2 linked regions of the Idiomarina loihiensis L2TR genome follow. The protein of the gene in region 2 interacts with the protein of the main gene of each other region in a pairwise test. Links are inferred from orthologs where the notes say so. Each region holds a gene or a part of one and is shown on either strand. Other genes may lie near its edges. The genes, in order: uvrB and uvrA.

Region 1 (11,038 bases), 1.6 Mb from region 2 along the record:
GAAGCAACATGGCATAGCAGCTACCGCCCCGCCTTTCTCGATTTAAGCGACTCACCAAACTGGCTTAAATTGCAGGTTATTTCTTCCAGCGTAGATCAGAATAAAGGGCAGGTGCATTTCCGCGCATTTTATCGCGACGGAGATGATATTGCTTTTATGGAAGAAAAATCTGATTTTATTTTCGAAGACGGCAAATGGTATTACTTAACCGGCCAGACAACTTAAGACAGCTGCTGACCGGTTTTATCTAAAAATACCAGACCGTGGGTTTTAACATGCTTCTCATAACGAGTTACTGTTAACGGCTTAGAAAAGTAAAAACCCTGAAACTCTGAAAAGCCAATTTCGGTTAATCTTGTTAACTGAGACTTTTCTTCTACACCTTCAACGACACATTTAATTTTCAATTCAGAGCAAATATTAAAAATGCCCTTAACTAAGCTGTATTGTCGCCCGGATGTTTTTATGCCACGAAGCAGCGCTCTGTCCAGTTTTAACTTATCAATCGGGTAATAAGCCAAGCGGGTAACACTGGAATAGCCGACTCCAAAGTCATCAACCGATACCTTAAAGCCCCAGGACTTCAATTCATTCATAAGCTCTAATGAGTTGACCCTGTCCGACTCCAGACAGGTTTCTGTTAACTCCAGCTCTATCTGTGAAGGTTTAACCGAAAAATCGGCCAGATATTTGACCAGCTTCGAAATAAAATCGGGCTGAGAAAAGTCAAGCAGTGAAATGTTGATGGCTACGGGTAACAGCGGAAAATCATTTTTCTTCCACAGCGATATTTGAGCACAGACTTTCTGAACAATTAAGTCGGTTAAACGACTTATCATTCGGTACTCTTCTGCAATTGGAATAAAAATAGCCGGAGAAATGGAACCCAGTACAGGGCTGTCCCAGCGGGCAAGTGCTTCAAGCCCGACACAAGTGCCATCGGCAGTCACTTTCGGTTGAAAACAAACATCCAACTCGTCGTTCTGTATGGCTTCATCCAAAAGAATTGAGATTTCATGGCGTTCCATAAACTCTTCCGAGTTTTCAGTATCATAAAGATGATAAAACTGGTTCACAGAAGCAAACTTCTTTGCTTCCAACGCACGGGAAACAACAACGTCGGCGGTTTCACCATGCTTAGGAAACCTGGCCACACCGAACTGAAAAGACTGCTGACATTTAATACCCTGAAAGGTGTATTCTTTATCGAGAGAGTTTTTAATATCCAGTAAAACGTCTTTTAATTCGTTCTCTACCGTCTTTGGCAAAATAAACACCAGCTTATTTAACGCAATAGTCGCAGTTAAGCGCGGATGCTGCCGGTGCTTCTTCAACCGGCTGTATGAAGACGCTAAAAGTCTTCTGATAACACTTTCACCATACTTTAACCTGAGGTAGTCCTCGCTTTCACTTTGTGCAACAACCACAAAGAATTCACGATCTGACTTAGAAATTAATTTATTGCATTGCAACTCAAACCAGTCGCTGTTCGGCAAGTTTGTCTGAGTATCCAGGTAACGCAAACGGCGGTTTTCCTGCTCTAAGAACGTCATATATGGTCCCCTCCCGTTTTGCAACGGCAACTCGTGGTAAATGTCGGGGCGCTCGCATATATACGGCCTGTTTATGGTGCGCGCTTTGCGCACCTGGCCTGGATGAACTCCGCACGACAACTGGCTTATCAGGCTAACGTACTTTATGTACGGACGTTCAACAGTCTCAGTTGTCGTCGGTTTACCCTATTTTACCATCCTGTTGACGTTTGCAACTCCCGGAAGGAATGAACCTTCGCTGTGCTCTTTTACTGAATGCTGTTAAGCAGCAGTCATCCGGTAATCTTCTTTATTCTTTAACATCGCCCAGATTATCCGGGCGTGCTTGTTAGCCAGTGCCACCGCTGCAACGTTGTTGCCTCTGCGTTTAGCGACATCCTGTGCCCAGAGGCTCAGCCTGTCGTGGCGCTGTTGTGCCACCCGCAGTGCCGAGCGGGCGCCATGCACCAGCAGTGTCCTGAGTTTGGTGTTCCCTTTTTTGGTAATACCGCCTAAACGGTCTTTACCGCCACTGCTGTTTTGCCGTGGTACCAGTCCCAGGTATTCCGACAGGTTGCGGCCGCGTTTAAATTCACTCACATCACCTATCAGTGCCAGCAGCGAGGTCGCTGTTATCGGTCCGATACCCGGCAGGGTCATCAGCCGCTGACTGTCTTCATTCCTTTCGGCCTGTGTCGCTAAGTGCTTATCCAGCGCTTTAACTTCTTCATCCACCGCTCGCAGCATCTGATAGAGCCGGTTGATGAGGTCCCGTGACTGAAGCGTCAGCGCATTGCTGTCGTCTTCCAGTACCTCCGGTACTCTCTGTAATATCGTACCGACTCGCTTCGGTAAAAGAATGCCGTATTCGGCCAGTTGCCCCCGCAACCTATTCGAGAACTGCGTTCTCGTCTGCACGAAGCCTTCCCGCTGATTGACCATCAATGCTAAGTCCTGCTGCTCAATGCTTTTCAGCCTGACCGTCTGACGGTTGGGTCGTGATGCCGCCTCGGCTATTGCCCGGGCGTCATTCGCATCGTTCTTCTCACCCTGCAGGTACGCTTTGACGAAACGCGGTGGCAACGCCACCGTTTTATAACCCAGCTTTTCACATTCGCGGCGCCAGTAATGACTCATGCCGCAGGACTCAACCGCTACTTCACAGTCATCCGTACGGCTCAGCGTCGCCAGCTTCGCTAACACTTTATTGCTGCGCAGTTTTTTATTAAAAACTTCCTGCTCATTTTCATCCAGCGCCAAAACCTGAATAAAATCCTTTGCCAAATCCAGGGCAATTCTGTTTACAATAGCCATTGGTCCTCTCCACTCTGTTCTATAGAAGCTTGAACCTCTATATTGGCACATTGCGATGCCGCTTAGGAGGGAGGGGACCATCTCATCAGGTTACTCTCCAGCGTTTTCTCTTGTGTGCAATCGACAAATTCATAAACATAAGAGCTGGCTTCCGGAACTTCTAATCTGACAACTTGTTGGTATGTATGCTCATGACGGATAATCTTGCCACCCGTGGGTAATTTGGCATGATTAATATCGGGAAACCAGTTAGAAATAGACTGACAACCACTTCTCGTCGACTCATCTAAACCAAAAATATCACCGGCCTGTTTATTAAAATCTGTAATTAACCCGTCTTCATTAACAATAACTTTGGGTCTTCTCGACTCGGCAAAAAACACCCGGTAAAGCGAGTTCTTACCTTTTAAGTAATCGTTAGACTTTTGAGTTTCCTGATTCAGACGTTTTGCAGCGACTATTGTACGAGCCACTGCGAGAGGAATACAGATGTTAAAAAACAGAAAAATAAGTCCCAAAATATATAGAGACGCATCAGGTAACTGTTCGTTAATTCCTGTCAATTCTGATAAGTCGATATCGTTAAGAATAATATAAAACGGCACAATATTAAGAATGCCGTAGAATAATGCAGCACGTCCACCTAAAAGCATCAACGCTATAAGTGGTGAAGCATACATAAACATTGAGCTAACTTGTGCAAGGCTCAAGTCGACTAATAAAAGATTACAGGACAAACTCGCGGCAATAATCATGACATGCAGAGAATGAGCACAAAAATGATAGTATCGAGTACTTAACCAAAATAGGGTCAGCATCACTCCCAAAAATGTGGAGGTAACGCCTATAGTGAAAATTAAATGCAACTCTAATAAAGGGACAAGCGTATCAATAAAAACAGCTAATGAAAGGAAAGCTCCCGAGAAAAGAATAATTCTTAGTGCGCTGACTCGCCAATTGGGAACACCATTTTCTGACGTTCCTTCGTCTTTAAGCAGAAAAAAGTTATTTAAGAAGTTCATGCTGGCCCGAATCAGTTCTCAGACAGCCATTAAAGAACGTTAAACCTTAAAAATCAACTACCTTTACTCAAGTTACTCTATATTAATCAGGTGCTGTCGATAAAAACGCCAGTGTCTGGAGTTTATTAAATACCAGCCACAAACAAACCAACCAAAAACAATTGCGGCGCGACCAAATGAAAAAGCACCATGTTGTTCAATGAATAGCCAGAAAATAAGTACGGCATCAAAAATTAAAGAGAGTAATAACAGAGGTTGAGCAAAACGCATTAATCTATTTGCCCAGTTAGCTTTGTCTTCACCGACAAAGGTGGTTGCCAGCAAAACAATTAAAGCAGGCAGACCAATCAGTAACATCAGCCCGAACTGCTCTGAACTGGTGTAGAAAAGCTTCAGTAATCGAGTTCGGTCTTCAGAAAAAGTCAGAGATATAATGGCGGCGACATAGCCACGCATTTCAAATAAAAGCACCAGCAGGAGCGAGAGCGGTATACTCGCCCGGCCCTCTTTATCCAGGTATCGTGCTCTCTCTACCAATCGCTGCCCGGCGCTTGTCGCCTCGCTGCCAGATTTTTTCATGGAAATAATAACCTACTGTATTCACTAAAGGTTCAATCAGAGCAATAGCACCACCAAGCACGACATCGCCTGTCATTAACCAGACTACGCCAAAGGCGATGGTAAAATGCATGATACCAAATGATACTGTCTTTACTGCGTCTTTCATAACAATCTCCCGCGTCGACTTTTATTGATTGTTGCCGATTAAGATTGTTACAGCCAATTGATAAAAGCGATAACCCTGTTCGCTGCAGGGTATTTATCTTTAAACCGCTCGTTTAAGTTGTTCGCGCAGTTCAGCGACTTCATCGCGCAGTTTACCTGCTTGTTCAAACTCAAGGTTCTGCGCCGCTTTGTACATCTCTTTCTCTTTAGCGTCGATTTCTTTCATCACCGCTTTCGCGTCTTTAACCACTACCGTGCGGGCATCATACCCGGAGGCCACTTCTGCCAGCGCTTTTTCAGCTTTACTCTTACGAGCTTTAGCTGACCCCTGCCCCAAGTCCATCACGTCGGTAATGTCTTTATTCAGTCCCTGCGGGGTAATACCGTGCTCTTTGTTGTAAGCAATTTGCTTCTCGCGGCGACGGTCTGTTTCATCCATAGCGCGTTGCATAGAGCCGGTAATACGGTCGGCGTATAAAATGGCGCGGCCGTTAACGTTACGTGCCGCACGACCAATCGTCTGAATTAACGAACGATCGGAGCGCAGAAAGCCTTCTTTATCCGCATCTAATATCGCGACCAGCGACACTTCCGGCATATCCAGACCTTCCCGCAGCAAGTTAATACCGACCAGCACATCAAACTTACCCAGACGCAAATCGCGGATAATCTCCATACGTTCAACGGTATCAATGTCTGAATGCAGATAACGCACCTTTATGCCGTGTTCATCCAGATAGTCGGCTAAATCTTCCGACATCTTTTTGGTCAAAGTTGTCGCCAGCACCCGCTCGCCGACCTCTGTCCGCAAGCGTATTTCAGACATTAAATCATCCACCTGGGTGGCAACCGGACGCACTTCTATCTGCGGATCAATCAATCCTGTCGGCCTGACAACCTGCTCAACCACTTCATTACCACTGCGCTCTAATTCATACTTGCCCGGTGTCGCTGACACATACAGGGTTTGTGGCGCTATAGCCTCAAACTCATCAAATTTAAGCGGCCGGTTATCCAGTGCTGACGGTAAACGGAAACCGTATTCCACCAGATTTTCTTTACGCGAGCGGTCGCCTTTATACATAGCGCCAATCTGCGACACAGTAACGTGTGACTCATCAATGATAAGCAGTGCGTTATCCGGTAAGTAGTCCATTAAGGTTGGTGGCGGCTCGCCCGGCGCACGACCGGATAAATAGCGTGAGTAGTTTTCAATGCCCGAGCAATAGCCAAGCTCCAGCATCATTTCAATATCAAACTGCGTACGCTGATTAATCCGCTGCTCTTCTATGAGTTTATTTTGCTTAAGCAGAATATCGCGACGATCTTTCAGTTCATCTTTTATCTTTTCAATGGCTTTAACCAGCACTTCCCGCGGTGTTACATAATGCGTTTTCGGATAAATAGTGGCGCGCGCAACGTCTTTTTCCGTAATCTGTCCGGTTAAAGGTTCAAAAAAGCTAATCCGATCAACTTCGCTGTCAAACAGCTCCAGACGCACCGCTATTTCTTCCGACTCCGCCGGAAAGATATCTATCACATCGCCACGAACCCGGTAAGTACCGCGCTCGAAGGCTGCGTCGTTTCGCTTATACTGCAACTGAGCCAAACGCCGCAGAACGTCGCGCTGATCGATAATGTCGCCACGACGCAAATGCAACATCATTTTCATGTAAGACTCGGGATCACCCAGACCGTAGATGGCTGATACCGACGCAACCAGAACCACATCACGGCGTTCCATCAGAGCTTTGGTAGCTGACAAGCGCATTTGCTCTATGTGGTCGTTAATTGAGGCGTCTTTCTCAATGAAAGTATCGGTTGTCGGCACATAAGCTTCAGGCTGATAGTAGTCATAGTAAGAGACAAAGTATTCCACCGCGTTATTGGGGAAATACTCTTTCATCTCACCATAAAGCTGCGCTGCCAGGGTTTTATTGTGTGCCAGTATCAAGGTAGGACGCTGCGAACGTTCAATGACATTCGCCATAGTAAAGGTTTTACCTGAACCAGTTACCCCCAACAGCACCTGATGCGCCAGACCGGCGTCCAGATTATCGAGCAGCGACTCAATGGCTTTGGGCTGGTCACCCGCCGGCTTGTATTTAGAAACCAGTTCAAATTTCTTAGCCACGTTCTCTCCTCAACTCGCGTGAAAACCACCAATACGCAATAACAGCAGTAAACAGATTAGCGACCACCCCGCCAATGAATAAACCGGTTAAGTCAGCGAGTACACTCCCCAAATAAGAGAGCGGTACGAATAAAACAAATAACCGAATGATACTTAACCACAACGCGTTCATTGGCCGGTGCACAGCATTAAAGCTGGAATTGGTCAGTATAATAATGCCCTGCAACCCGTAACCCAACGGCATAATATAAATAAAGAGCTTAACAATGTCGGCAACCGCCTGCTCTTCGGCAAATACCTGAGCTATCCAGTGTGCGGTTACCAGCATCAGTAAATAAATGATCGCCTGAATGGCCAGCACGGCTTTTAACGCGGTTCGATAGGCTTCTTTCACCCGATCAATACGATCCGCGCCGTAGTTCTGGCTAATTAATGGCGGCAACGACATAGACAACGCCAGTATAATGACGCTGGCCAGTGACTCCAGTCGGGACCCGACACCGAACGCTGCCACGGCTGGAGCTCCATAAGATGCGACAATAGCAGTCATCACTGACATAGCTAATGGCGTCAGCATATTGGCGCTGGCTGCCGGCATACCTATTTTTAAAATACCGCGGGCTGACTTAACCCATGCCTGAAAAAAAGGTCGTCCGGCCGGCGGTTTAGAAGAAACCAGCTTGTTTCTGCGCAGCAACCAAAACACTAAAAAGACACCACTAAACCAGGAAATAACACTAGCAAGAGCAGCACCTTCAATGCCCATGGCAGGAATAGGCCCTAGCCCAAAAATTAAAATTGGATCGAAAATGGCGTTCGCCAACCCACCGGAAGCCATAATAAGCGATGGTGTTCGTGTGTCACCGGCGGCTCGCAGAACCGCATTCCCAACCATAGGCGTAACCAACATCACGCAGCCCAGATACCAGAGCGTCATATACTCCCGTATCAATGGCATTAGCCGTTCCTGTGCCTGCAATAAACTGAAAACCGGATCCATCAGCAGGTAGCCAATAAGCGCCAATGCAGCAACTAGTATGGCGGATACTGAAAGCGCAGAAAAACCGTCAAAATGAGCCTCTTCCGGCCTGTCGGAGCCGTATTTACGGGCAATGACGGCAGAAGTGCCTATGCCTAAACCTATGGCCAGGCTTATAACGGTGAAAGTAACGGGAAAGGTAAAGCTGACAGCCGCAAGAGGGTCTGTTCCGAGCATACTGATAAAGAAGGTATCGACAACATTGAAGCTAATGAGAGTAGCCACACCGAAAATAACCGGCCAGGTCATTTCCCAGAGTTTTTGTCCTACCGGCGCGCTGATAAGACTTCTTGATGCGTCGGCAGCTGCCATTCAATCCCTCCTCAGTTCGATAGCCGAATAGTGTACATGAGACTGTGCTTTGTGGCTACGGAGAATAGACTTTAGCCACTGCGATCCGTATAGTAATGGGCATTTCAACCCTTGCGAAAAACAGGATCTGAACGTGGATTATCAACTCTCTGATCGTATCAATGCGATTCAACCATCGCCGACTCTGGCGGTTACTCAAAAAGCCAATGAATTACGCCAACAAGGCAAAGATGTTATTGGTCTGGGCGTCGGCGAGCCAGATTTTGATACACCAGATTTTATCAAAGAAGCGGCTATTCAGGCGATTCGCGATGGTAAAACAAAATATACTGCAGTTGATGGCATCGACGAGCTAAAAGATGCAGTCATTAAAAAGCTGCAGCGCGACAATAACCTGAGCTACGAGCGCAAAGAAATTATTGTCTCTGCCGGCGGCAAACACAGTATTTTTAATTTGCTCAGTGCCTGGTTAAACCCGGGTGATGAAGTCATTATCCCCGCACCTTATTGGGTTTCTTATCCGGATATGACCAAACTAGTTGGCGCAGAGCCCGTTATTGTTAAAGCCGGTATTGATCAGCGTTTTAAGATCACACCAGAACAACTGCGCGAAGCCTTGACCGATAAAACCCGGTTAATGTTCATTAATAGCCCGTCTAACCCGGCGGGAACGGCATACACAGCAGACGAACTAAAAGCTTTGGCTGAAGTATTGCGTGACTATCCAAAGGTACTTATCGCCACTGATGATATGTATGAACATATCCTCTGGAGTGATTCGGCTTTTGCTAACTTCCCTATGGTGGCTCCGGATCTTAAAGATCGCACCGTTATCCTGACCGGAGTATCCAAAGCTTATGCAATGACAGGCTGGCGTATCGGTTATGCTGCCGGACCTAAACCTATTATTGCAGCCATGAAAAAAATGCAGTCACAAAGTACTTCAAATCCAACCAGCATCAGTCAGTATGCAGCGGCGGCGGCATTAAATGGTGACCAGAGCTGCATTGACACAATGGTAAGTGCATTTAAAGAGCGTCACGACTACCTGGTAGATGCCTTAAATAGTATCGACGGCGTTAACTGTGTGCCCGGTGACGGTACCTTCTACGCGTTCGCACAGGTTGACGAACTAATGGCTAAAGCTAAGGTCAGCAGTGACGTTGAACTTTGCGAAAAACTACTTACCGAAGCAAACGTGGCCCTAGTGCCGGGCTCAGCTTTCGGTACCGATGGTTATTGCCGCCTGTCCTTTGCGACCAGCATGGATGTATTAAAAGAAGCGGTTAAGAGAATTAAAGACTTCTCAGAAAGTTTATAAAATAAAGGTTTTGGCGCCATTTTCCTGAATGAGCACCAAAACCCTATTAATTGAACAGTCATTCCAGCTCAAATCACGCCAATATTGCCCTTTTCTATTTTGATAGTTTTATTACAAATTACTAAAAGTTGACCTCAGATAAAGTCAATCAGATCCCGATCAATTTAAGCAATGTCAAGCCCGATCAACTTATTTTTAGAAAGATTTTTTGGCGCGTTTTTTAGTCAAATTCACTAAGAAATACACAAGTTGCTGATTCTTCAGGCATTGGTTGGTGACGTAATCACCAACATGAGTGTTTATTCATCAAAATAACATAACCCATTGTATTTTATAGAAATTAAATCACTGCGTTATTTTTTAACCAGACCTAAAAATGCCTTCAAACCCGCATGAGTCTTACGACTTAACAGAGTTAAACACAAGGTTATCCACAGATTCCGTGGATAAGATCATGTAGCCGTTATCTACTGCGACATTCAGATATCTGTGGATAATGAGATCAGCGATAAACATAGCACTTATGTTATAGATGAATATTTTACAGTTACTTGACATTGTCATCGACAGCGATTGGCGTATGTTTTAGCGCTAATATGATTAAAAAAGCTATTTTGTCGACTTTTTCGACAACCGAACCGTTTTCCTTTAAAAACCTTCGCAGAATAGTTGACACCCCTGCGTATGAGCTTTAATATTCGCAGCCGTTGAATGTTGTTCCCCAGTAGCTCAGTTGGTTAGAGCGGTGGACTGTTAATCCATGTGTCGTTGGTTCGAATCCAACCTGGGGAGCCAAGCAACATCCAACCTGTTCAATTCCCCAGTAGCTCAGTTGGTTAGAGCGGTGGACTGTTAATCCATGTGTCGTTGGTTCGAATCCAACCTGGGGAGCCACATTTAGAGAGAACCGCCTATACGGCGGTTTTTTCGTTTCTGGACCACAGCCCTGCACTCAGTTCAGTAACCGGCTGCTCAGCGCCTTTAGATATCCACTGAGCTAATTCATCTGCAACACTAGGCCAATATAACCGTTGCGGATTACGTTGGGTTAACCAGCTATCAATTGACACACTGTCGATTCGCTTAAGGACATGCGCCAACCCCTGCTCCTGCAGTATCTGCGCATTCCATTTTTGCTCAAACTGACCGGTCAAAGGTTTTACTGCAAGCGCTTTGCCCTGACTCAGAGCCTCGCAACTGGTTTCAAACCCCGCATTAGACAAAATAGCCGACGCCTTATTGAAGTGAGCGGCAAACTCCGCTCTCGAGGGAGGGTAACACTCAATATGACCTAAAGATTCGCGCTTTGCCAAAGGATGAAAAAAAGAAAACTCGTAATTATCTAAAGGCTGCAATTGTTCAATCACATGCCGTGGGTCTTCAAAGGGTAAATACACAACCACACGTTGCATTAAGCCACCACAGTTATTTTCTTCATGCCTGACCACAGGGGGAATCGCATTACCGGTTGAAAGCCAGTGCATACCGACAGGCTCTGAACAGGGCGCAAATGAAGATATCAGCTTTTTCTGCCACCAGGACAAACGCCGGAACAATTCAGGCTCTTGAAACGCATACTGACGACCCAAGCCAATACAGCGTACTCCGGCTTTCTTAGCCGCCCAGGCGGTTACGGGT
Region 2 (11,418 bases):
GACTAAGCTGTTCTGCTACAGCAAAAGTGCCGGTCTATGTTGCTGCCTACGATTATCCTCCCTATTTTTCCGCTGTACTGCAAACTGATCTCACCCGTGAATTGATCACCTTGTTGAACGAGCATCAGGACAGCTATGTGTTCCGCATTCAGGTCATTCCTCCAACAAACCGCCATAAAGCTCTGAGTACGAAAGGGTGCTGTGATGTTATATTTTTCGAGTCACCTCTTTGGGGTTGGAAAAAAAGTGGCGTAGGGTTTCAGGAAACAATCCCTTTAGTCAAAGGAAATGAGAGACTGGTGGCCTTGAAGAAAACAGGTAGAGATCAATCGTTTTTCGATACATTTGATGGCAAAACTTTAGGTGGGGTCAAGGGCTATCATTATCTGTTAGGGGGCGAGCTGTTGGCTTCAGATGAAGTCGAGGAAAAGTATACGACGTATTTGGCAGACTCCAGAATGACAAATTTGCAGATGGTACTAGGAGGTCGGATAGATCTTACTATTATCAATGATGAACTTCTGGCTGCTTTAAAAGGCTCAAATCAGATTAATGTGGGCAGTTTATTGTTGTCGGAAAAGGTTAGTCTGGAATACAAGCTGCACTTACTTGTTGGCGATAATAAGAATATCAGCGCAGATACCTTACAAAGGTTGCTGCGGGAGCTTGGCCGACAGGGGGAATTTGAAATACTCTTTAGACGGTTTAATATGGAACGGTTTCAGATATATCGTCCGACAACAACACGTTAATAGACACTAAGCCCCAAACGGTTAGCTAGCTCGCGTACCATGTACATTCCACGGGCGCTGTTACCGTAGCTGTTTAATCTTGGGCTCCATGAGCAAATAACTCCAAAGTCAGGAACGACGGCAATCATCCCGCCACCAACACCACTTTTAGCGGGAACACCTACGGTAAAAGCAAATTCGCCGCTTTGGTCGTACATACCGCTGGTTGATAGCAACGCATTAATGCGTTGAGAGTCTCGTTTCGACATAATTTTCTTTTTAGAAAAAGGACAAATTCCGTCATTTGCAAGAAACGTAAAAGAGCGAGCGAGATTTTCGCAGGACATGGTCAACGCACACTGCCAAAAGTAATGATCTAATAGTTCATCAACTTCAGCATCAATATTACCGAAGCTTTTCATTAGGTGAGCAAGGGCCGCATTGCGATGGCCATGCTCTTTTTCTGACTGGTGAACAATGTTATCGGCGTAAACGTTGTCGTTGCCGCATAAGGTGCGCACCAAACTCAAAACCGCATTTTTACTGGCAGAGTAGCGGCTAACGAGCACGTCGCTAACAACAATAGCTCCGGCATTTATCATAGGGTTGCGCGGAATGCCTTTTTCCCACTCTAGCTGCACTATAGAATTAAAGGCCTGGCCTGAAGGCTCCATTTTAACTCTGTCCCACAAATCTTCTCCAAGGCGCTCCATTGCCAGCATAAGGCCAAAAATCTTCGAGATCGACTGGATAGAGAATTGCTCCTGGGTATCACCGACGTTAAATACCTCGCCGTCGAGGGTGGCCAGAGTGAGTCCGCAGAGCTCGGGGTCGACCTCTGCTAACGCCGGAATGTAATCAGCAACATGCCCCTCGGTGATCTTCATGGCCTGCTGATGAATCTCCTCCAGCAGGCTTTTGAGATCATCCGGGGCATGTATTTGCTGCCCGCCACTGACCAGATCACGCGTCAAGAGAATGCTCCGGATGCGTGATGGTGGACAGGCGGTCTTTTAATTGGTCAGATAGCTTCACAGAACGTTCCTGTTGAAAATCAAAGTACACCAATACCGTTTTACCTTTAGCGCACATTTTTTCTTTCTGCCAAATTTCGGTAGTGATATCAAACGAGCTGCCACCTAAGCGGCTGACGTAAGTATTCACCGTGACATGACCGCCAAAATAAATAGGTAAGAGGTAATCTACTTCCAGCCGCGCGACAATTAAGCTTTGTGTCTTCGGAGACATTTCTCCAAAGAACTCAAAAATAGGCAAACGTCCGGTTTCTATCCACCCCGGTATAACCGTGTTATTGACGTGCCCAAGGGCATCGGTTTCATAAAATCTTACTTTAAAGTCTTCCGTTAACATATTGCGTCCTTTTTATGACAGCTTAAGCATAGGTTTTAAGAAACGGGCCGTGTGTGAGCGCTCATTTTCACAGATATCTTCTGGTGTACCTTCGCAAAGAATTTCACCACCGCCAGAACCACCTTCAGGACCTAAGTCGATGATCCAGTCAGCGGTTTTTATCACGTCTAAGTTGTGCTCAATAACCACTACCGTGTTGCCGTGGTCACGCAGACGATGAATCACCGCCAGCAATTGCTTAATGTCGTGGAAATGCAGACCGGTTGTCGGCTCGTCCAGAATGTATAAGGTTTTGCCAGTATCACGCTTGGACAACTCACGTGACAATTTGACCCGTTGCGCTTCACCACCAGAGAGTGTTGTCGCTGACTGGCCTAACCGGACGTAAGACAAGCCCACATCCATTAAGGTTTGCAACTTGCGTGCAATAGCCGGAACCGGGTCGAAGAATTCACGAGCGTCTTCAATGGTCATATCCAGCACTTCGTGAATATTCTTGCCTTTGTACTGTACTTCCAGCGTTTCGCGATTATAGCGCTGACCTTTACAAATATCGCAAGGAACATAAACGTCCGGCAAGAAGTGCATCTCAACTTTAATAACTCCGTCGCCCTGACAAGCTTCACAACGACCGCCGCGTACGTTAAAGCTAAAGCGACCGGGTTTGTAACCGCGGGCTCGTGATTCAGGAACACCTGCGAACAGTTCGCGAATTGGCGTGAAAATACCGGTGTAAGTGGCTGGGTTGGAGCGCGGTGTACGGCCTATTGGGCTCTGGTCAATATCCACCACTTTATCCAGCAGCTGCATGCCATCGACACTTTTGTACGGAGCCGGTTCGCCCGTTGTCGCGCCATTAAGTTCACGATGCGCGATATGGAACAGCGTATTGTTGACCAGCGTTGACTTACCTGAACCGGATACTCCAGTCACACAGGTCATAATACCTAATGGCAAATTGAAATCGACATTCTTCAGATTGTTCCCGCTGGCTCCGTGAATGGTTAACCGGCGTTTATCTGGTTTGTGACGTTGCTTGGGAACTTCTATTTCTTTCCGGCCGGACAGGTAGTCGCCGGTTAGTGAATCTTCACTTCCGACAATATCTTCAACCTGACCCTGAGCAATGATTTCACCACCGTGTACGCCAGCACCAGGGCCAATATCAATAACGTGGTCGGCCTGACGAATTGCGTCTTCATCGTGTTCAACCACAATGACGGTATTACCCAAGTCACGCAGGTGAGTCAGAGTGTTTAACAGGCGTTCGTTGTCGCGCTGGTGTAAGCCAATACTGGGCTCATCCAGTACGTACATAACACCAACCAGACCCGCACCAATTTGGCTGGCCAGACGAATACGCTGCGCCTCACCACCAGACAAGGTCTCTGCGCTGCGGGACAAACTTAAATAGTTAAGTCCCACGTTAACTAAAAAGCGTAGACGGTCATTAATCTCTTTCAGAATTTTTTCCGCAATTTGCGCGCGCTGACCTTCCAGACTCAGTTGCTGGAAGAACTCAAGTGCGTCGCCGATGGATTGCTCAACAACTTCCGGCAGGGTTGTGCCCTGAATAAACACATGACGAGCTTCTGTACGCAGGCGCGTACCACTGCAGCTTTTACAGGGTTGCGTCGCTACGTATTTGGACAATTCGTCGCGCACAGCCTGTGATTCAGTCTCGCGGTAACGGCGCTGCATGTTAGGAATAATCCCCTCAAACGGATGCGCTCTGACAACCTTGTCGCCGCGGTCATTCATGTAAGTGAATTTTATTTCTTCCTTACCGCTGCCGAACAGAATCTTTTCGCGAATGTCGTCAGGCAATTCGTTGAACGGTTGCGACAATTTAAACTCGTAGTGCTTCGCCAGAGACTGCAGCATTTGATAGTAGTAGAAGTTGCGCTTGTCCCAGCCTCGAATTGCGCCGCCTGTCAGCGACAGCTCCGCATTAACAACAACTTTGGCCGGATCAAAAAACTGCTCAACACCCAGACCGTCACAAGTAGTACAGGCACCGGCCGGATTGTTGAATGAGAACAATCGTGGCTCCAGTTCCTGCATGCTGTAACCGCAATGTGGGCAGGCAAAGTTAGCCGAGTACACTTCGGCATCACCGTCGCCGTCCATCGGTACGACTAAAGCCGTTCCGCCACTGAGTTCCAGTGCGGTCTCAAAAGATTCCGCCAGGCGCTGCTCCATGCCGTCGCGAACTTTAAAGCGGTCAACGACCACTTCAATGGTGTGCTTTTTCTGCAGCTCTAACGTGGGCGGATCGCTTAAATCGCAAATTTCACCGTCTATACGGGCGCGGATATAACCCTGCAAGGCGAGGTTTTCTAACACTTTTAAGTGCTCGCCTTTACGGTTCTGAATAATGGGCGCAAGCAACATGCGCTTTTCGCCTTCAGGAGCCGACAGCACGTTGTCGACCATTTGCGATACGGTTTGCGCCGCCAGCGGCACGTCGTGAGTCGGGCAACGGGGCTCGCCCACGCGGGCAAACATCAGGCGTAAATAGTCGTATATTTCCGTGATGGTACCGACCGTGGAACGCGGATTATGCGACGTTGACTTCTGCTCTATTGATATAGCCGGCGACAAACCCTCGATACTGTCAACATCAGGCTTTTCCATCAGCGACAAAAACTGACGTGCATAGGCGGACAGCGACTCAACGTAGCGTCTCTGCCCCTCTGCATATAGGGTATCGAAAGCAAGTGATGACTTACCCGAACCGGATAAGCCGGTTATCACAATCAGCTTATTGCGGGGGATGGTCAGATTGAAATTTTTTAAGTTGTGCGTGCGCGCACCGCGTACTTCGATAGTATCCATAATTCCCGTCTGTTGTTCAGTAAATGACTGACGACAAAACGCTATTATCGCACAGTGTTAGGCATCTGGTACAATAACGGCATCATTTATCATGTTACTGATATAAAAGCAGTGAAATGACGCCTCAAAAATTAAATAAAACAGAGAAAAAAGCCGCTTTAGCGCTAGCGTCCGTCTTTGGTATACGGATGTTAGGGCTGTTTTTGATCATGCCAGTTTTAGCGGTTTATGCACAAGACTACCCTGACTACTCACCGCTGTGGGTCGGAATTGCTCTGGGTGCCTACGGTCTGACACAGGCATTATTGCAAATTCCGTTAGGTATGCTGTCTGACCGTCTTGGCCGAAAGCCAGTTATTGTCGGTGGCTTGCTGGTCTTTATTCTCGGTAGTGTGGTGGCAGCTCAGGCGGATACTCTATTCGGTGTCTCCATTGGTCGGGCGCTACAGGGGCTGGGCGCTATTGCGGCGGCTATTTTGGCGCTGGCAGCTGATTTGTCGCGAGACGAGCAGCGACCGAAAGTGATGGCCACTATTGGTATGTGTATTGGTCTGGCGTTCGCTATTTCATTGGTAGCCGGACCTTTATTGGGCAATATTATCGGTCTTTCGGGTTTGTTCTGGTTTACCGCCGCCAGTGGTGTTCTGGGCATTCTGGTGCTGTTGCTAAGCGTCCCCAAAGTGGTGACAACATCTGCCAGGCGTGAATCTTTACCCGTGTTGTCAGAACTGGGGCACTTGCTTAAGCATAAGCAACTGTGGTGCCTGAATAGCGGTATTTTTGTGCTACATGCCATTTTAACGGCATGGTTTGTGACTTTACCCATGCAACTGCAAAATGCAGGTTTTGAAAGTCAGACCCACGCCTGGTTCTACTTACCCACGCTGGCCGCGTCCATTTTGTTCATGGTGCCAATGATTATCAGCAGTTCGCGTAATAATAATTCCGTGCAGTGGCTGCGGTTTTCTATTGTCGTCTTAATTGTCGCACTACTCATTATTGCCGTAGCAGGGCAAAACCCCTGGCTGCTGGTTGCTGCTCTGGTCATATTTTTCACGGGCTTTAACTTTATTGAAGCCAGTTTGCCGTCGTTACTTACCCGAGTTGCTCCGGCGGGGAGCAAAGGCAGTGCCAGTGGTATTTACTCAACTGGTCAGTTTCTGGGGTCTTTTGTCGGTGGGGTAGCTGGCGGCTCAGTCTTACAGTTTTTTGGGATATCTGGCGTTGTTGTTTTCTGCCTGATCTTGCTAGTATGTTGGTTGCTAATCAGTTTAGTCATGGTTAACCCCGCAGGTGTCACGAGCGTGTCGTTATCATTGCCCGGGTTAACTGAAAGCAAGGCTACCAAGCTAAGTGAGCAGTTACTTACCGTAACGGGTGTTACGGAAGCAAGATGGGTTGAAGAAGATCAGGCCACTTACTTAAAAGTTGATAAAAAACATTACGATGAAAAGGCGGTTAATCAGTTGCTTAAAGAAGCATCGGTCGCTTAATAATTTGAAGCAGTTGTAACGCGTACAAGGAACAGGAGAATCTAATGGCCAGTCGCGGTGTAAATAAAGTAATTTTAATTGGTAATTTGGGCGCTGACCCAGAGGTTCGTTATACCCAAAACAGCACAGCGATAGCCAACCTGTCGATTGCTACCAGCGAAACCTGGAAAGACAAGCAAACAGGCGAACCGCGCGAACAAACCGAATGGCACCGTTGTGTGGCTTATCGTCGCTTAGCTGAAATTGCCGGTGAGTACCTGAAAAAGGGCTCTAAAGTTTATGTTGAAGGGCGTTTGCAAACGCGTAAATGGACAGGCCAGGACAACGTAGAGCGTTACACGACAGAAGTGGTCATTAACGAAATGCAAATGCTGGATTCTCGTGGCGGCCCGCAGGGTGGTGCTCCACAACAAGGCCAGGGTTTTGGTGGCGGTCAGCAGCAAGGCGGTGGTTACGGTGGTGGTCAACCACAACAGCAATCACAGCAACAACAGCGTCCTGCGCCTCAGCCAGCGCAGCAGCAAAATCAACAGTCACAACAAAAACCGGCAGAACCCGCGCCGTTTTCACCTGACAACGACTTTGATGACGATATTCCGTTCTAGTTTGCCGAGTATAGGATTTACCCGCTCGGGTATCTGTATCATGTGAAAAAAGCCCCTTTTGCAGGGGCTTTTTTTGTATCTAATTTTTAGCTCAAACCTATCGCTATTTTCATTTTAGTTAGCACGCTAAGTTTGTTATTATACTTAGCGTGCTAACTAAAGAGGTTGTTATGACATTAACACAAGAACAGCTCAGACAGTTATCTGTACCTGAACGACTCGGTCGCGTTGCGCGTCAGTGGCAGGCTATTGCGGATAAGGAACTGGCGCCGCTGGGGTTAACCTACCCGCGCTGGAGTGCTATGTGGAAACTGGCACGTATTGGTGATGGTGTCAGTCAAAAGCAGCTTGCCGAAGCGCTTGAATTAGAACTTGGTTCACTTATGCGCACGCTGGCGCAGTTGGAGGAGCAAGAGCTGATTACGCGCAAGGCAAGCCCGGACGACGGCCGTGCTAAGCAGGTGTTTTTAACGAATTCAGGTCATGCTCTGGTTAAAAAAATGGAAGCGAAAATTCTAAAAGTAAGAAGGGCGTTGCTGGCCAATATTGAAGATGAAGAAATTGAAACGGTTAAGAAGGTTCTGGCGATGATTTCATACAATGCGAATCATATGTCTGAAGCTCAGAAACTTGACCAAAATAATGAGGAAGAGGTATGACCGCAGACGAAAAGTTTGCCCGTTGGGTTAAGCGGGCGCTGGTACTATTCGTACTCGTATTTGCCTATTTTCTGTGGGCCGACTTGAGCCTGCCGCTGACTCCACAGGCAATGGTAACCCGGGTGGTGACTCAGGTCGCACCGCAGGTGAATGGTACTGTAGAGAAAGTCTTGGTTAATAATAACCAGTATGTTGAAGAGGGCGAGCCATTATTTAAAATCGACCCGCGACCTTATCAACTGCAATTACAGCAAGCAGAGCTGGCAATGGCTCAGGCGCAACAGTCAAACCAGCAGTTTGATGCCCAAATTCGAACTGCCCAGGCAAAGATAAAATCAGCACAGGCAACAGCTCAAGAGCTTAGCCGTGAGGCCCGTCGCATTAAAGATCTGGTGGAAGATGGCAGTTCGTCGCAGCAGGCATTTGACCGTGCGCAGAGCAGTAAGTTAGAGGCTCTGGCAAATGTTGAAGCTGCCCAGTCACAGCTACAGAGCTTAAAAGTGCAGCGAGGTGCCGAGGACGATGCAAACAACTTACTTATTCAACAAGCTAAAAATGCGATAGAAACGGCGAAGCTTAACTTAAGCTACACCACCGTGCGTGCGAAACATGCCGGACGTGTCGGCAATCTAAAGCTCAGCGAAGGGGCTTATGCCCGTCAAGGCACGCCGCTAATGGCTCTAGTCTCACCCAATGCCGACATTATTGCGGATTTTCGGGAGAAGAATTTACGAAACATAGAATCTGGCCAACAGGCTCTCGTGGTATTTGATGCCGAACCTGGCACGCTTTACGAGGCTAAAGTGGAAAGCATTGATGCCGGTGTTAACGCGGGTCAGTTAAGTGCCGACGGAGCCTTAGCAGCACCGGTTAACTCAAACCGGTGGGTACGTGACGCGCAGCGACTTCGGGTGCATTTGCGTTTAACGGAGAAACCGGATTCAGAGCGTCCGGCCGGAGCAAAGGCTACAGTGCAGATAGTTCCTGAAGGAAGCTTTAAAGCCGCTATCGCGAAAGCGCAAATTCGGTTGCTGGGCTGGTTGCACTACATTTATTGATCAGGAAGGGACTATGGCAACTTCTGCCTTGAGTGAAAACGGCCTACGGCAATGCTTACGAATAGCCTTTGGTGGCTCCATCGGCTTTTTGGTCACGGCGCTATTTGACTTGTCTTATGGCGTGTTTTTTACCGTCTTACCAATGCTGCTACTGGGCTTAGTGCCAATGATAAACCGACAAGTCGCCCGGCAAATACTTGCGGCGTCGGTTATGTGCGGATTGGAAGTAGGTATTCTGGCGCAGATACTGGGCGGACATTCAGTATTAATGACAATGGCCGCCTTTGTCTTATTTCTGTATCGGTTTGCTTTTATGGCGCGCGGCACGGCGTTCCTGTTCGGCGCAAATGGTGTGCTGATGCTGAGCATTATGCTGCATTACGCCAGTTATCCGGGCACCGACGTTAATAACTTAATAGCCAGTAACTTCTTTGCATCGATACTGGCAATAGCCATTGCCTTTGTTATGCATGCGATGATACCCAATAAAGAGCAGAATGCGTCACCACCGGCCTTGCCAGATAAGTCACCTAACCGTGTGCGCCACGAAGCTATTTTGGGCGCTACGGTGACAACCCTGTCGTTTTTGGTGTTTCAGCTGTTTGATTTACAGGATTCTATTTCCGCGCAGGCCACAACCATTTTGGTGCTATTTCCCATGAATTGGAACGGGGCATTAACTTACGCGCGTAAGCGAGCGGCAGGAACTCTAATTGGTGTTATGTTTGGTCTTGGTGTGCAGCTTCTGCTGTACGGTTGGTATGACATACTGTGGTTGATTGTGCCGTTGTTCTGGCTTGGGGTGATGTTGTTTGCCCGCATTCATGTCCTTGAAGCTTCGGGAGCCGGGGTGGGTTTTGGGGCAATGACGACGATGGGCATTCTTTTCGGTCAATATTTGTCGCCGGCACAAGACTTGGTGTATTCCGGACTGTATCGTCTGAGCAGTACTTTTGTAGCAATTATTGCGGCTATGATGGTGTGCTATTTGGTGCACAAACTCTTGAATCAGTTTGCGGGAACGCGATTTGGCGCTGCTTAAAATTGATATCCACAGTGGCTGGAAGAGCATGCAGCCAATTAATCAGCTGCATGCTTGTCTAAAATATCTAAACTCGAACGGTTCTTTATTTAGCTGGCGTCGCTTAGCCCAAACTGCTTAACCACCTTGTCGAAATACTCCAGGTTTTGCTTAGCGTAATCACGCTTTTCTACATAGCGACCCGGGAAGAAGTTCTTCTTAAAGCCGTAGGCGACAATGTCCTTCAGGCGCTTCAGAGAAATATCAAAATTATCCACAGCTAACTGATATTCGTTGCTGACCGTGGTACGAGAAACCAAACGGTTATCGGTACAAATAATGGTAGCTAAGCGGTTATCCAGCATATGCTGGAAATTGTGGTTTTTAATGTCGCCAATATCCGGGTTAGTTTGCAGGTTACTGGTCAGGCAAACTTCAACGGCAATACGACGGTCAGCAATATAAGAGGCCAGGCTTTCACCATAAGCTTTAGGGTCTTCAATAGACGGATCCTGAGTCATTTCAGGAGAGAATAACGAATAACCATGACCTAAGCGGTCGGCATGGCACTTGGTCAAGGCTTCAAAAATGCTCTCAGCACCGTAAGCTTCTCCTGCGTGCACGGTTTTCAGCAGAAAGTTTTCGTGTGCGTATTCGTATACTTCTTTGAACTCACCTGCCGGGTAGCCAATTTCCTGACCGGCAATATCCAGTCCGACAATTGGCATACCTTCTTCGTCACGCATACGAACGCTGGCGCGAACCAAATCCATTGCAGCCGTTTTAATAACCTGCATAGGTTCAAAATCGCGCATTAACTGGAACATTTGTGTGTAATAAGGGGAGAACCCTTTTTTACCAAACATCCGCATGGCGCAGTTGATAATGCCGTAGTCAAATGGTGGCTTATCGCCGTTTTTAACGTCTGCGCGGTTGTTGTACTCTTTCTTTGCGCGCAAAAGGCCGTCGTTTACTACGTGCATTATGGTGTCAAAAGTAACCCCTTTACCCGGGTCCATGAGTAGCTGAGGAGCAAAGCGTACCTCAATGTAATTCACCCCTTCGTTTTGATTATCGACGGCTAATTCATAAGAAGCTTGTTCCAGGTTTTCCAAATCACGCAAAGCGGCACAGGTATACTGAAACCCATTTAGGTATTCACCCAAATTGTTGTAATGCGATTTAAACACCAGATCAAACAGGCCTTCTTCGGTATAGCTCGGAAGTTCGATATCAGCGCGCTTAGCCATATCAATTAAGCTGCTGGCACGAAGGCTGCCATCAAGGTGCAAGTGTAAGTCAGCTTTAGGAATGGCTTTGATAAATTCGGGGGAATATTGCATAGAGAACTCCTGCCTTAAGGTTGCTTTGTCCCATAATGCCATAAAATCGTGCTAATCTCTGCCAGGATCTGACCACATTAACTTAAAAAAAATAGAACAAAATGGCTTCTTTATATTTCACTTACTCGGCAATGAATGCAGGCAAAAGTACGTCGTTATTGCAAGTGGCGCACAATTACGAAGAGCGCCAACAACATGTCCTGCTAATGACGCCGGCTTTAGATGATCGGGCAGGTAAAGGACGTATTGCTTCCCGATTAGGAATTGGTCGCGATGCGGTGTCTTTCACACACCGGACA

The links.
Region 1: the proteins of uvrA (region 2) and uvrB interact in binary tests that used the Escherichia coli proteins (3 or more experiments, as listed by UniProt). The link is inferred for Idiomarina loihiensis L2TR from one-to-one orthologs.

Annotation. Positions count from the first base shown.
Region 1 is NC_006512.1:1,917,898-1,928,935, forward strand. Bases 4,212-7,211 are described here. They hold uvrB (excinuclease ABC subunit UvrB), read right to left. Parts: upstream 6,729-7,211; coding sequence 4,695-6,728; downstream 4,212-4,694. Other genes in these bases: IL_RS09170 (DUF2919 family protein), read right to left, coding at 4,212-4,447; IL_RS09175 (DUF2061 domain-containing protein), read right to left, coding at 4,377-4,595; IL_RS09185 (MATE family efflux transporter), read right to left, coding at 6,721-7,211. Also shown: IL_RS09150 (YchJ family protein), read left to right, coding at 1-225; IL_RS09155 (GGDEF domain-containing phosphodiesterase), read right to left, coding at 222-1,553; IL_RS09160 (IS110 family transposase), read right to left, coding at 1,815-2,846; IL_RS09165 (hypothetical protein), read right to left, coding at 2,909-3,868; more of IL_RS09170, read right to left, coding at 3,941-4,211; more of IL_RS09185, read right to left, coding at 7,212-8,079; IL_RS09190 (pyridoxal phosphate-dependent aminotransferase), read left to right, coding at 8,213-9,400; IL_RS09205 (glycosyltransferase family protein), read right to left, coding at 10,312-11,038. UniProt on the Escherichia coli protein: The UvrABC repair system catalyzes the recognition and processing of DNA lesions. A damage recognition complex composed of 2 UvrA and 2 UvrB subunits scans DNA for abnormalities.
Region 2 is NC_006512.1:366,721-378,138, forward strand. The notes cover bases 1,915-5,294. They hold uvrA (excinuclease ABC subunit UvrA), read right to left. Parts: upstream 4,941-5,294; coding sequence 2,115-4,940; downstream 1,915-2,114. Other genes in these bases: IL_RS01805 (acyl-CoA thioesterase), read right to left, coding at 1,915-2,102; IL_RS01815 (MFS transporter), read left to right, coding at 5,057-5,294. In the rest of the region: IL_RS01795 (ABC transporter substrate-binding protein), read left to right, coding at 1-752; glsA (glutaminase A), read right to left, coding at 749-1,705; more of IL_RS01805, read right to left, coding at 1,695-1,914; more of IL_RS01815, read left to right, coding at 5,295-6,433; ssb (single-stranded DNA-binding protein), read left to right, coding at 6,478-7,038; IL_RS01825 (MarR family transcriptional regulator), read left to right, coding at 7,209-7,697; IL_RS01830 (HlyD family secretion protein), read left to right, coding at 7,694-8,755; IL_RS01835 (DUF2955 domain-containing protein), read left to right, coding at 8,769-9,797; IL_RS01840 (adenosine deaminase family protein), read right to left, coding at 9,887-11,119; IL_RS01845 (thymidine kinase), read left to right, coding at 11,221-11,418. UniProt on the Escherichia coli protein: The UvrABC repair system catalyzes the recognition and processing of DNA lesions. UvrA is an ATPase and a DNA-binding protein. A damage recognition complex composed of 2 UvrA and 2 UvrB subunits scans DNA for abnormalities.